Regions from separate parts of the Staphylococcus saprophyticus subsp. saprophyticus ATCC 15305 genome, predicted to be linked through region 2. Evidence: riboswitches for the same ligand, from Rfam matches in the RefSeq annotation. Region 2 holds a riboswitch; the other holds the start of a gene.
What was found. A riboswitch is a leader RNA that binds a small molecule or an ion and turns the genes downstream of it on or off. The one in region 2 is predicted to bind S-adenosylmethionine.

Region 1: another riboswitch for S-adenosylmethionine. It lies ahead of SSP_RS00060 (homoserine O-acetyltransferase MetX); the one in region 2 lies ahead of SSP_RS01430 (aminotransferase class I/II-fold pyridoxal phosphate-dependent enzyme).

Annotation. Positions count from the first base shown of each region.
Region 1 is NC_007350.1:13,980-21,663, reverse strand. It holds gene dnaB (replicative DNA helicase) at 1-1,212, opposite strand, end outside; gene rplI (50S ribosomal protein L9) at 1,252-1,698, opposite strand; gene SSP_RS00070 (DHH family phosphoesterase) at 1,695-3,662, opposite strand; gene SSP_RS00065 (DUF2232 domain-containing protein) at 3,677-4,603, opposite strand; gene SSP_RS00060 (homoserine O-acetyltransferase MetX) at 4,869-5,837, opposite strand; SAM riboswitch class I at 5,899-5,997, opposite strand; gene SSP_RS00055 (AzlD domain-containing protein) at 6,109-6,438, opposite strand; gene SSP_RS00050 (AzlC family ABC transporter permease) at 6,435-7,136, opposite strand; gene serS (serine--tRNA ligase) at 7,452-7,684, opposite strand, start outside.
Region 2 is NC_007350.1:314,121-321,804, reverse strand. It holds gene SSP_RS01445 (heavy metal translocating P-type ATPase) at 1-619, shown strand, start outside; gene copZ (copper chaperone CopZ) at 665-871, shown strand; gene SSP_RS01435 (D-lactate dehydrogenase) at 922-1,920, opposite strand; gene SSP_RS01430 (aminotransferase class I/II-fold pyridoxal phosphate-dependent enzyme) at 1,946-3,103, opposite strand; SAM riboswitch class I at 3,162-3,270, opposite strand; gene SSP_RS01425 (transglycosylase SLT domain-containing protein) at 3,371-4,102, opposite strand; gene SSP_RS01420 (PTS transporter subunit IIC) at 4,628-5,671, opposite strand; gene SSP_RS01415 (6-pyruvoyl trahydropterin synthase family protein) at 6,186-6,614, opposite strand; gene SSP_RS01410 (DUF488 domain-containing protein) at 6,746-7,099, shown strand; gene SSP_RS01405 (DNA-3-methyladenine glycosylase family protein) at 7,110-7,684, shown strand, end outside.

The sequences.
Region 1 (7,684 bases), 300 kb from region 2:
GTAATAATCATCACGATATAAGAAGGCTACGATATCGGCATCTTGCTCGATAGAACCCGACTCACGTATATCACTCATCATCGGACGTTTATCCTGACGTTGTTCTACACCACGAGATAACTGACTCAATGCAATCACAGGACATTCTAATTCTCTGGCAATCGCCTTTAAAGTACGTGATATTTCTGATACTTCTTGTTGTCGATTGTCAGAAAAACGAGAACCACTACCTGAAATTAACTGTAAGTAGTCAATAACAATCATGTCTAAGCCATGTTCTTGTTTCAAGCGACGACACTTTGAACGAATATCTGTGATACGAATCCCAGGTGTATCATCAATAAATATCTTTGTACGTGATAATTTACCTACAGCAATTGTGAAACGATTCCAGTCTTCCTCAGTCATCATACCTGTTCTTAAGCGGTTCGAATCCACATTGCCCGAGCTACAAATCATACGTGTTGCTAACTGGTCTGCACCCATCTCTAAAGAAAAGATCCCTACAGAAAAATGATCTTCATGTGTTGCCACTTTTTGTGCAATATTAAGTGCGAAGGCAGTCTTACCTACCGAAGGACGTGCTGCTAAGATAATTAAATCGTTACGGTTAAAACCCGCTGTCATTTGGTCTAAATCGCGATACCCTGTTGGAATACCTGGCGTTTGACCACTGTTCTGATCTAATAGTTCTGCATTTTCATAAACATCACCTAAGACATCTCGAATGTCTTTAAATCCATCACTTTCACGTGTGGATGATAGTTCTAATATACGACGTTCAGCATCGTTAAGTATCGTATCTAGTTCCAGTTCATCATTATAGCCATCGTTCGCAATACTATCCGCAGTTTGAATTAATTTACGCTTCGTGGCGTGTTTAAACACAATTTCCGTATAATATTGAATATTACGTGTGGTCGGCACATTACTTGATAATTCTGCAAGATATTGAGGACCGCCCGCTTCATTCAATCGTCCTTCTTGGGATAACTGATCCATAATGGTAACGACATCGATATCTTTATTATCTTCATTGAGGTTCATCATTGCTCTGAAAATGTGCTGGTGTGCCCCTCTATAAAAGGACTCAGGAAGTAATACTTCCTGAGTAGTGTTGATTAATTCTGGATCTATGATAATGGCACCTAAGACAGACTGTTCAGCCTCATTACTGTGTGGCATTTGATTTTGTTCGTACATTCCATCCATTCCATCCATTGCGCTTACACCTCATATCTCAATCCGTTATTATTGTTCAACTGTGTGTACACGAATTGTACCTTCAACTTCTTTGTCTAATTTAACTGGTACGTTAGTGTAACCTAATGCATGGATACCATTTGGTAAGTCCATTTTACGTTTATCAATCTTAATGTCATGTTGTTGTTGTAATGCTTGTGTGATTTGTTTGGTACTTACTGAACCAAATAATTTACCGCCTTCACCTGTTTTAGCAGATACTTCGACTTCAATCTCACTTAATTGTTCTTTTAATTTTTTAGCATCTTCAATTTCTTGTTGACGTTCTGCTTCAGCAGCTTTATTTTTTTGTTCTAATTGTCTTAAGTTACCTGGCGTTGCTTCAACTGCCATGTTTTTCTTCAATAAGAAGTTATTTGCGTAACCAACTGGTACGTCTTTAACTTCGCCTTTTTTACCTTTACCTTTAACATCTTGTGTGAATATTACTTTCATGAATTTTCACTCCTACTCATTTGTTCTGTTATAGCTTGTTGTAATTTTTCAATTGCTTCATCAACAGTCACATCTTTTAATTGTGTTGCTGCATTCGTTAAATGACCTCCACCACCAAGTGCTTCCATTGTTAACTGAACATTGACTGCACCAAGTGAACGCGCAGACATACCTACGACATTGTCTTCTCTTCTTGCAATTACATAAGAAGCTTCTACACCATCTAAACTTAACAGTTCATCGGCAGCTTGTGCAACTGTAACAGGATGGTAGATTTTCTCATCTGAACCATGTGCAATGGCAACACCATTATCTTGTAGTTTCACTGTTTGAATCAATTCAGTACGATTAATATACGTATCAAGGTCATCTTTTAAGAAATGTTGCGTCAAGATTGTATCGGCACCATGTGCACGTAAATAACTTGCCGCATCAAATGTTCTAGAGCCGGTACGTAATGTAAAGTTACGTGTATCTACAATGATGCCGGCAAACATGACCGTTGATTCTAAACGTGTCAGACGCTGTTCTGTTGGTTGATACTCGAGTAATTCTGTAACGAGTTCTGCTGTTGAACTTGCATAAGGTTCCATATATACAAGTAATGGACTCGAAATGAAACTTTCACCACGTCTATGATGGTCAATGACTACTTTACGATTGGCTTTATTTAAAATATTTTCATCGATGACCATTTCTGGTTTGTGCGTATCTACAACGACAAGTGTTGTCTTGGAAGTCATAATATCCCATGCTTCATCTGAAGTGATGAAACGATCTTTAAGTTCTGGTTTTTCATTTACCGCATCCATAACACGTCGTAACGTCGGATCGATATCAGATTCATTTAAAACGATATAGGCATCTAGGTTATTCATCATCGCAAAACGGGATACACCGATTGCTGCACCAATTGCGTCTAAATCGGGACGTTTGTGCCCCATGATAATCACTTTGTCGCCTTCCATTAAGATATCTTTAAGTGCATGTGAGATAACACGCGCTCTTACACGTGTACGTTTTTCCATGGGGTCAGTCTTACCACCATAGAAACGTACATTACCGTTTATGTGTTTAATCGCAACTTGGTCGCCACCACGACCGAGTGCTAAATCTAGGCCAGATTGAGAAAGTTCTCCAAGATCAATTAGATTTTCAGAACCTTCACCCACACCAATACTTAATGTTAATTGCGCGCGATAACCTACGCTCTTTTCACGTAATTGGCTTAAAATACTAAAGTTAGTTGCTTCAATTTCGTTTAAAATATTTTGGTTTAAATATGCCACGAATTGATCCGAACTATAGCGTTTAAAGTAAATATTATGTTCCGTTGCCCATCTACTGATGACGCGCGTAACCATTGAGTTAATTTCTGATTTTTGCGTATCATTCATATTTTGGGTAATTTCATCATAATTATCCAAGAATAATGTCGCTATAATTGGTTTAGATGATTCATATAATTCATTTGTATAGACTTCTTTTGTAATGTCGAAGAAATAAAGCACGTGTTCTTTTTCTGAATAACGCACACGATAGTGGTATTCATTTTCATTAATTTCTATTTCTTGTGTTTTTTCTAATTGTTTTAAGATATTAGGATATACTTCGTTGACTGGGTCGGAAATTACATTACGATTTAAACGTTCCGACATAAATCTATTCATCCACTCTATGTTTTCATTTTCATCTAAGATAATCATTCCGATAGGTAGATTTTTAATTGCGAAATTACTACCTTCAGAGATATGACCACTTAAATTGTCCACATAGCTGTCTAATTTTTGTAAAGCTTGTCTTACCATAAATGCTGTCCCTATAATAATAATCACTAATACAATCGTCGCTATACCTGCTACGAGTTGGTTAAAAACAAACCAAACTACAACCAGCGCAATTGCCGTGAGCGTCATAATTACAAATGGTAAAATCAACGCTTTTTTAGTGGATTGACGGTTCATTCTTCCACCTCAAATCATTTTTTAATGATACTTTTTAAGTTAAAACATAAATCGATTACACCCAGGAGACTTACAATATGTGTTAATGGCATTAAAATTGTCCCTATAACCATTAGTAACACAGTAAGTACGAGTGGCATTGATTTTGCTTTGCCGAAAAAGTGAATAACACTTAACCCCTGAATATACATACATAATGATAACACAATTTCAAAGTTTAAAACGATACTTTGGAAAGTACCAGCTTGGCTTGCAAACATAACACAAATCAAGACAATAATATATATCCATAATAATGAACGGCTCATCTGCCAAGCATATAATGGTTTAAATATTGGTGTAGCGATTTTGAATTTACGTAAAATTGGAAAAGTAATAATTAAATTGATTAAAATAAGTAGAAAAACTGCAATGATTACCATACTTGGTAACTGAACTGCCAATTGACGGAATCCCTCTTCGAGCATTTGTTTATACTCGTTACCAACTGAAGCACCTGAAATAACCTGATGCATTTGATCTTTTATTGGGTTCATTAAAACTGTCGCGCTTGGTATCTTATCAAACGTTTGCAGTCCCATAAATGCAATTAATGAAATCATACTAATATATGTAGTCGTTATATATAGTATACGTTCTTTAGATGTTCTTTCTTTTAATAATTGGCCAACAACGAAACTCGTAATGAGCACGAGGACCATGATACTTAATACAAATATATTACCCAGTAAAGTTGTTAATACAACCGTTACGACAGCTGTCAATCCGAATGATTCAATTGATTTATGCCATAAGATAATGCCAGGAATTGTCGCAAACGCGCTCAATACAAGACCAAGCGGTGGTAATATATGCAAAGCCAAAGCGACTACGATTAGCGTTAGAATACTAAGCACAGTTGCTTTAGGATATATTTTAGAAAACAAATTCGCCACTCCCATACTATTTTTGACTATACCCTTTATTTTAACCTCTTTAAAACTTTTATACAATTATTGGCAACCCATTTTATATAGAAGTTCTATTCAGAAAATACACCTTCACTATAATCCTTAGAAATCATTGTTATATATCAATCGCTTCTTCACTAACAACAACTTATTTATATTTCACACAAAAATAGGATGTAACCAACTTGTTTCTCACCTCTATTTAGTAGTAAGAAGACAACCGGCACATCCCAAAAATTAAATCTATTTAGTTAGTTCATTTACGTTTGATTTTATAGACTTTTAAAAAGTGATATAGATTCGGCGCCCAATCATTGAAGTTAAGTAAAAATCCATCATGTCCTACATTGTCAGGAACGAAAAAATGTTTATGAAATTTAAAGCGCTCGCCGACTGCTCGAACAAGGTCATCAGGATAAAGTAAGTCATCGGTAAAGCCCATTGTCATAACCTTCGTATCTAAATTACGGAATACTTCATCCACATCATCACGTCCTCTATCGACATCATGACTATCCAAGACATCCAGCAGTGTTAAATAACATGCGTAATCAAAATGATTCATAAACTTATCACCTTGATGTTTTTGATAGGCGACAACTTGATCTGGTGAAAAGCGCTTATCGTAACTTTTAGATGATCGATAAGTTAAGAAACCCAATTGTCTAGCGATACTCATACCATTTTTAGGATCTAAATGAATGGCTTGCCTCGCTATCTCGTTAAACGCTCGACTGTAGGATGATGTTTTATCCGTTGCAGCAAGTATAACGGCTTTATCGACATTAAATTTGCGATTATATAATAATTCAATCGCTTGCATGCCTCCTAAAGAACCACCAATGAGAATATTAATGTGTTCAAATCCTAACGTTTCTATGCCTATTTCAATTGCACGTACAATGTCTCTTAACGTGAGCGTTTGAGGGAAATCAGCATCTGTTAATGCCGAACTTGAACCATACGGACTACCAATTACATTAAAAGTTAAAAATTGATAATCATTGATGGGCATATAGCCCCCATCAATGATACCTCTCCACCATCCTGGTTGATCATTTGTCCCATATGTTAAATGGTTACCTGTCAAAGCGTGACAGACAACAACTAAAGGTTGTCCTTTCAACCCCACATGTTCATAGCGTAGTTTCAAATTAGATATGAGTTCTCCAGATTCCGTTGTAAAAGGCCCTAATTCTAAAGTATCTACCGTATAATTCGTCATGATTTCCCTCCTACTTAATAAAAAACTTCTCACTCATATAACATAAGTAAGAAGTTATAATTACTTATCATTCGAGTGTATCGTTGGTTTTAGCACCGTACTACACAGCCGGTTGCTGAAGCATCACTGGGCCAAGTCCCTCAGCTTCTCGAAATAAGATTTGATTTTAATTGTATAAAACGAAAGTATGACAGACTAAAAATTGGAAATATCATAATTTTCTAATTATTCTAATTCTAACGGATATCCTGTGTTTCATCAATGATATTCTTTAAAAAACCCATCTCAACAATGCCATAATAATAATCCCACTTAAAATCGTTATCGTTAAACTTCTTGAAACGATGGCAACTACAATCGTAGGTATCATCGTTATCAAAAATGGCATATTGATTGTGTATCCCATTACGCCCTCTTGTTGAACCAAGACACCATCAATAATCAACGCTGTAAACAATGTAATTGGGATAAAAGAGAGCCATTTGACTACACGTTCAGATAAATGAACTTTAGAAATCATCACAAACGGTATAATTCGAGTCAACCATGTCACAATTCCGCATAAAATAATAATCGTTAACATATGTATCGTTGTCGTCATCGTTCCATCACCACCCCAAGTGCTGCCGTTATTGTAGAAGCTAAAATAATCGCTAAATATGATGGCATAAATAAACTTAATCCCAACATCATCACAATGACACAAATAATCAGAACTAAGTAAATCTTAACTTTTGAGCGCCTGATTGATTCAAATTGGGAGACGGCAAGAAAAATAAACATAGCCGTTATTGCAAAGTCTAAGCCTAATACGTCTGGGTCATGGATGTATTTACCAAATAAAGCACCAATAATACATGCAATCGTCCAAAAAACATAAGCCGTTATATTCAAACCGTGTAGCCATCGATCATTAATTTTTTCGCCTTTTAGATGTGGTGTCACTGCAACCCCAAATGTTTCATCTGTTACCAATGTTGCCAACCCAATTCTATTTAGTAAACTATAATCTTTATAGCTTGGTGCAAGTGTCATACTTAATAAGAACATCCTAGAATTGACGATGAACGCAGTTAATACAATTGCGGATATAGGTGTACCTGCAATAACAAGCGCGCAAATTATAAATTGTGCTGCGCCTGCGTATACAAGCAAACACAGTAAAATAATTTCCAACAAGCTAAATCCTGAAGCAACTGCAACAATTCCAAATGATAAACCCACACCTGCGTATCCTAACAAGGTAGGAATACACGCTTTGACACCTTGTTTAAATGTTACATGCGCTTCATTTTCCATACACACCCACCCTCTCATGGCACTTCAAAAATAATATATCAATTCTAATACAACTGATTCTAAATGCGCAATATCTTTAGACATCCGTTTGTGTGAGGTTAGACTAACGATTGTCTTAAAAAGCTTAAAACACGTTGTTTATATTTCTCTGAATTTTTAGAAATAATTAAGACATACCTCTAAAATATATCTGAATTCCGCCTAATCATATTTGCTATTTTATACTTTTTACACCTCCCCTACCCTTTCGATAGTGCACAAAAAAACGCATAGGACCTATTGTCGCTACGCGTTTTTAGCATTACTTTCAGTTTTTTATTTAGTCGGACGGATGACTGTTTTACCACCCATAAATGGAACTAACACTTCTGGAATTGTAACTGAGCCATCTTCATTTTGGTAGTTCTCAACGATAGCTGCAAAGGTACGACCTACAGCTAACCCGCTACCATTTAAAGTATGCGCTAATTCTGGTTTCGCATTTTTATCGCGTTTGAAGCGAATGTTTGAACGACGTGCTTGGAAATCTGTAATATTTGAACAAGAGC
Region 2 (7,684 bases):
CATCATGACTCAATTTGAAAAATCTGGTAAAACAGCAATGTTAATTGCAATCAATCAAGAATATAGAGGGATGGTTGCCGTTGCAGATACAGTCAAAGACTCAACTGCTACTGCAATTAAACAATTACATGATCTCAATATTAAAGTCGTCATGTTAACCGGTGACAATGAACGTACAGCACAAGCTATTGCCAATGAAGTTGGTATCGATACAATCATTGCCCAAGTATTACCAGAAGAAAAAGCAGCAAAAATCAAATCACTCCAAACCCAAGATAAAACCATTGCGATGGTGGGTGACGGCGTTAACGATGCACCAGCACTCGTACAAGCCGATATTGGTATTGCTATTGGTACTGGCACAGAAGTCGCTATTGAAGCCGCAGATGTTACAATTCTAGGCGGTGACTTATTATTAATACCTAAAGCCATTAAGGCAAGTAAAGCAACCATACGCAATATTCGCCAAAACTTATTCTGGGCATTTGGTTATAATGTTGCAGGTATACCTATCGCCGCACTTGGTTTGCTCGCACCATGGATTGCTGGTGCAGCCATGGCTCTAAGTTCTGTTAGTGTAGTAACAAATGCGTTAAGATTAAAACGTATGAAATTATAAATGATATATAATACAATCATACGACTTTATGAGGAGGTGATTTATATGGCTACAGAAACAATTCAAGTAGAAGGCATGAGCTGTGACCATTGCAAACATGCTGTAGAAACTGCATTAACTGAGCTTGATGGTGTATCAACAGCTGACGTTAGTCTAGAAGCCGGTAATGTTAAAGTAGATTTTGACGATGACAAAGTTACAATGCCTCAAATGAAAGACGCAATAGAAGACCAAGGTTACGATGTTAAATAAATATAAAAGAAGGGACGCTTAGTCATTTAAGCGCCCCTTCTTTTATATATTTAATTTACTCTTAAACGCGTGTCACCTGTTTTTATGACTTCCATCGTTGCATCTAATGCATCAACAATTAAATTTTCGACAGCGGCATCTGTATAAAATGCAATGTGTGGTGAAACAATGACATCTGGTCGTTCAATCAATTGCTTTAACATATCATCATTAAATGCTGTATGACGTTGATCACTAGGGAACAAGCCTTTTTCACCTTCATACGTATCTAATGCTGCACCTTTTATCAAACCTCGATCTAAAGCATCGATTAATGCACTTGTTTTCACAATTGTACCTCGAGCACAATTAATAAATACAGAACCTGGTTTAAATTCATTGAATAAAGTTTCATCAAACAAATAATCATTTTCCTTACTAGCTGGAATATGTACTGTTACGATATCTGCATTTTGGATTGCTTCATTGATGGTACTTGCATAAGTTAAAAAGCTTCTATAATCATCATTAGGTGCAATGTCATAAGCCGTTACTTCAGCGTCAAATCCTTGCGCAAATATCTTAGCAACAATTGAACCAATGCGACCTGTTCCAATGACAGCAACTTTCAAGTCTCTAATAGAACGTGATAATATATCCGGTTGCCACCTAAAATCATATTCAGCAGTTTTTTGTTGAATGTCATTATAATTACGAACTAGATTGAGTGCTTGTGACACAGTATATTCCGCAATTGAATGTGGTGAATAAGAAGGTACATTACTAATAATCAAATTATATTTTTCCGCCAATTCAAAATCATAAATATCAAAGCCAGCACTACGTTGAGCAATTTGTTTAATCCCAAAATCATGTAATTGCTTATAAATGGTTTCGTCCAATGGTATTTGTTGCGAAATAGACACACCATCAAATCCTTTTACACGTGAGACAGTTTCACATGTTAATAAATCTTCATCTAAATCGACTTCTACTTTATGCTTATTAGACCAAGCTTCAATGAAAGCTTTATCCTCATTTCTAACGCCAAAAAGTTTTATACGCGTCATGTTAGCATCCCCTTTAAAATTAATGTTATTCATACAGATGTCTCAGAGATTGGATTCTCTCGGCAGCTACTTTCAATTGCTCATCATCAAGCGCTAATGATATACGCACATAGTTTTTACCATGTTCACCAAACGGAATACCCGGTGCAACAAGTATGGATTGCTCTTGTAATAAATAGTCAACAAATGATTCCCCATCAAAATTTGGCGGCGTTTTTAGCCACAAGAATATACCACCTTTCATCGGTTCAAATGGAATATTTTCTTCCTTTAACTTCGCTTCAAAAGTATCCCTACGTTGTTTGAAAATATTACTTTGTTCGTCCAAGAAATCATCATAGTGATTCAATGCATAGGTCGCTGCATCTTGTAACGCACCAAACATACCCGCATGCGTGTGTGTGTGATATTTTTTCAACGCTTGAATCATATCTTTATTGCCTACTGCAAATCCAACTCTAAAACCGGACATATTATATCCTTTAGATAATGAAAATACTTCAATCGCTAAATCTTTTGCACCTTCTGTTTGTAAAATACTCGGATTTTTATGATCAAACCCAAATGCACTGTACGCAAAATCATGAACTATTTTAGTCTTTGTACCTTTAAATTGCGCTACAGCCTCATCAAATACAGCTTGTGTAGCTACTGATCCAGTAGGATTATTTGGATACGTTAAATAGACTAATCGCGTATTTTTCAATATATCCCTATCCACTTTATCCCATTGAGGCAAGTAATATGGTGGTTCTAATACGAGCGGTTGTGGATGTGCATCAGCTAATAAGACACCCGCCTTATAATCTGTATAACCTGGATCTGGTAGTAGTACATTTTCACCAGGATTAACAATACAAGATGGTAAAGCTACCAAACCATTTTTAGTTCCGTACAAAATACAGACTTCATCGTCTTTATCTAACACGACATCATATTGCCTTTGATAAAAATCTACAATCGCTTGTTTAAAAGTCTCTTTACCATGAAATGCTACATACTTTTGATTATTAGGCTCTCGCAATGCATCTGTAAAACAATCAATAATCCCTGTTGGTGTTTCTCCATCTGGTATACCTACCGCCATATTAATTAAAGGTAACGGCCCATGTTCAACAGGCTGCCCCATCGTTTTTGCAAAATAACTATCTGGTACTTGTGCTAATCTATCCGAAATCACCATCAAAGTCCTCCTAATAAAAAAACTATATACCTACGAAAGTGGCATATAGTTTACATGTCACCTATCTTTCAAGTAGTATTACTTGTTGGACGAAGCACAGTACTTCTTTACAAAGTCTGTTGCTGAAGCTTCACAGGGCCAATTCCCTCAACTTCTCTGGATAAGTTTTGCTTTTAAATTACTATTAATTTTATCAGAATATTCAAACATGTCAATGCAAAAAAAGAGCGACTCTAAAGAGTCACTCTTTGTCTATATAATTAAATCTTACCAAGCAACCCATGCTCCAGCACCTTGGTTATTATAAACTTCAACAGCTTTATCCATTTGATCTTGAACTGACATACCTGCATGTTCACCATGGCCTAATAATTGGAATAATCCGTATGCACCTGATGAAGCATTAACAGCATTTGCGTTACCGCCACTTTCACGTTGGATAACACCTTTCCATTGTGAAGCTGATACACCAGTACGTTCTGCCATTTGATTAGCAATTGCATCAATACTTGATGTTGATGTTGTAGTTGTTGTAGTTGTTGATTTAGTTGAAGTACTTGTTTGTGCAGTTTGAACGTTTGTGTTAGATGAAGCTTTAGGCGCTTCAACAGCTGCTACTTCAGTGTTACTTGATTGTTGTTGTGTACGAACTTCGTTAGCTGAAGTTTCGTTAGTGTGTGTAGTTGCTTGAGCAGTTACATCTTGGATAGTGTTAGAAGATGCACTTTGAGCACCTGCAGTTGTATAATTCCATGACCAAGTTTGGCCATCAGAAGTGAAAGTATATTCGTTTCCACCTAATACGAAATCATAGTTATACGCACCAGCGTGTAATGGTTTTTCATTTAATTGCTCTGGGTTGTTTTGAGCTAAGTCAGCTAAATGCGCTTGGTCGATATTTTCTTCTGATGCATGCGCTTGATTGTGATCAGCTGTTGCTGCATATCCTGTTACACCTAATGCTACTGCTAATGATGATGCTAAAATTGTTTTCTTCATAATAAAAAAATCCTCCAATTAATTTCTTTTTAAGTTAAATTATATTTTCGTTAAATTATTTATCGTATGTGCTGAAATCTTTTAAATTTAATGTCTTATCTTTTCGCCACAAATAATATACCATAAATTTCGTTCAGTTATATTACACTTACTTAACAAAACGTTACAAATCAAATTCCACTTTGTAACATTACGACATATTTGTTTTATTTTGTAATGCTAAATAACTATTGATAGATAAAAGGATATTATATGAGTATATGATATAAAGCGATTAAATAAATTTACATTTAAGAAAATCATATATTCTGAAATATTACAAATCACACTTTTGTTACATAACTGTAAAATAACAAAAAGACAAAAAAATTATATTTTGGAGTAAAACTTGCAAATTTTTTTGTTTAAATTAAAAAAAGACCACTGATGGGTGGCCTTTTTTAATCATTTTATATTTTTTTATGTAACGACAACCTTATGCTTTATTACAAAATATGACACACATTTTAAGCAAATTGTGTAACCTTACGCTAAGAACTTGAAGATTTCTCTATCATATATTTTCAATATCTTCATATATAACGTATTAATTAAATACCCCATAACAAATGGTACGACAAAAAATGCAATAAACACAAAAACTAAATTCAATATTATTGAATGTTCCATAAATCTAAAAGCACTGATCGGTCCAACTAGTCCGATAATACCAAAACCAGCTGATTCCTTTGTACCTCCAATACCAATTAACCCACCAACTAAACCTGTAATAAGCGCATTGGTAAAAATAGGTAACAATATAATAGGATGTCTGACCATATTCGGAATCATCATTTTGACGCCACCTAAGAATATCGTAAGTGGTACACCCGCTCTATTTATTTTAAGTGTGCCTGCTACTAATGCACCTTCACACGCAACAATACCTAGTGAAGCTGAACCTGCAGCTAAGCCATTGATACCAATAGCTAAAGCAGTCGCAACTGTGGAAATTGGTGAAATAATAATAAAGCTAAACACTAATGCAATGAGCATTGACATAAGGACTGGCTGCAACTCAGTAAAAGAATTTACTAAGTTCCCAATACCTGTTGTAATCATTTGGATATATGGTAAGGTAAATACACCAATTACACTTGCGATGACCCCCACAATGGTAGGTAAAATAATTAATGTCAGACTGCCAAATTTTTCTCCTACTAATAATATTAAAAATACTGCAATCGCTGCAGTAAGCATTGTATTAATTAAATCTCCAACTCCAACTAATAACCACACGCCATCTTTGAATTGTGCTGCGCCGCTTCCTACAAATGCAGAGCTAGCTACGACTGCAGTTGCTAATGGGCTTAGTTTGAAACGCATGGCAATTAAAGCACCTACTAATAAAGGAACTGTAAATTGAATACTTTCCACAACTTGCAATAAAGTTGTAAATACTGAAGATTTTGGTGCAAAAAGTTTAAATAATTCTCCCAAGATCGCATTAGGAATTAAACCTGCAACAATAGCAATTGCTACACCTGACAGAACATTATATAGAAATTGTTTTGGACTTACTTTAATCATAGAAGTTCCCCCCTAAGCTGAAATAGAATACTACCATATCATATTTTCTTAATTTTCAGAATATTTATTTTGTATTATTTTTCACTTTTACTAAATTCATCACAGGGGTGATTTCATTTAGTAGCAAACACAAAACATTGGAGGAACTCGACTTTCTAAAAATCGCATCCTATATCAAGCTAATTTTAAGTGTTTTCTAAAACGATATATATCAAACTAGCGAGTCTAGGACATAAATAGTGGTCCTAAACTCGCTTACATTTAGGCATTAGCAGATAGTTGAATTGAAAATGTAAATCCTCTCGTATTTAAAGAAACTAATTTTTTCATTTTTATGGAAACGTGTCGTACTGATACATAAGCCAAAACTTAGATATGCCACATAAAAATGCTAGTAAGACTTATCCATGAGCTTTAACTTAATCATCCTTGCCTTAATTGCATAGGTAGAACTAAGAAATCTCTATTAGAAATTTTGATTTCTGTTCTACTCACACTTTTTATATCGTCATTTTTATTTATCCATTAATTCTGTTGTTAACACTAACCCCTGTGTATCCGTTTCAAAAAATTCTAGCTTTTGTAATGAATTATTTTCAGGTAAGTGTTTATTAAATTGATGCCAAATCCAAATCGCAATATTTTCTGCTGTTGTATTCATCTCTGGCAATGTTTCATTCACAAGTTGACCATCAATATAAGGCGCTATTTCTCTTTCATACAGTTTATCTACTTCATTAAAATCCATAGCTAGACCATATGCATCAATGCTAGATAATATTTCTATATTGAACTTATATGTTTGGTTTTCTAAATCTTTATGCACAGTTTGAGTAAAATAAATTCTATTATCACATGTAAATTCATAATAATTTTTTATTAACACTTCACCCTCTTTATATCGAAAATGGTCAGGTGGTTGAATATGATCAAATTTAGACATTAACATCACTCCTATTTCCCTTTTTATTTATATACCCATTCCTGTTCCTTCTATAATATAACTATGTTTTCAAATTTCATTTAACGGTAATAATATGATTGATACTAAATGATTTTCAGGGAGGCAGTAGCATGACAATTGAAATACAACGCATTTATGAAAATAATCAGAGCGAAGGTACGCGTATACTTGTAGATCGTGTTTGGCCTAGAGGCATATCAAAAGAAGACGCAAATTTAGATTTTTGGTTAAAAGAGCTAGCGCCAACTACCGAATTAAGAAAATGGTTCAATCACGATCCCAAATTATATGCTGCTTTTAAAGAAAAATATGCCAAAGAATTACGTGACAATGAATCACAAAAAGAAGCCTTTGAAAAATTAAAATCTATCATTTCTAATACTGAGAATGACGTCATCTTATTATTTGCAGCAAAAGATGAACAGCACAATCAAGCAGTTGTGCTTCAAGACTTATTAAATTAAGAGGTAATTTATGAATACATGGCAAATTTCCGTTCAAGATGCATGCGTACAAACGCTAATTAAACAAGATGCCACACTTGCGCAGTTAATTAACCAGATAGGAGATTTACAGATTCAGACGCGCGCAGACCCGTTAAAATCCCTTATCCGGTCTATCATCGGACAGCAAATTACAGTAGCTGTAGCGCAATCTATTTTCCAAAAATTATCCATCGCCATTGACGATCACTGGACGGTAAATCAATTATCACAACTAAGAGAATCCGAAATGAAAGCGTTAGGTTTATCTCAATCAAAAATAAACTATATCCAAAATGTACTATTTGCAGTGCGCAATGGACAATTGAATTTTGAACAACTCTACAAAATGGACGATAATAGCGTTATTAACGCACTGACTCAAATTAAAGGGATTGGTAGATGGACTGCCGAAGTTTTTCTTCTATTTACATTACAGCGCAAAAATATATTACCTATATACGATGTTGGATTGCAACGTGCTGCTCAATGGTTATATCAAACAACCAAAGCCGAAAGAAAGAAACAACTCACTATCTGTAAGGAACAATGGCAGGGTTGTGCTTC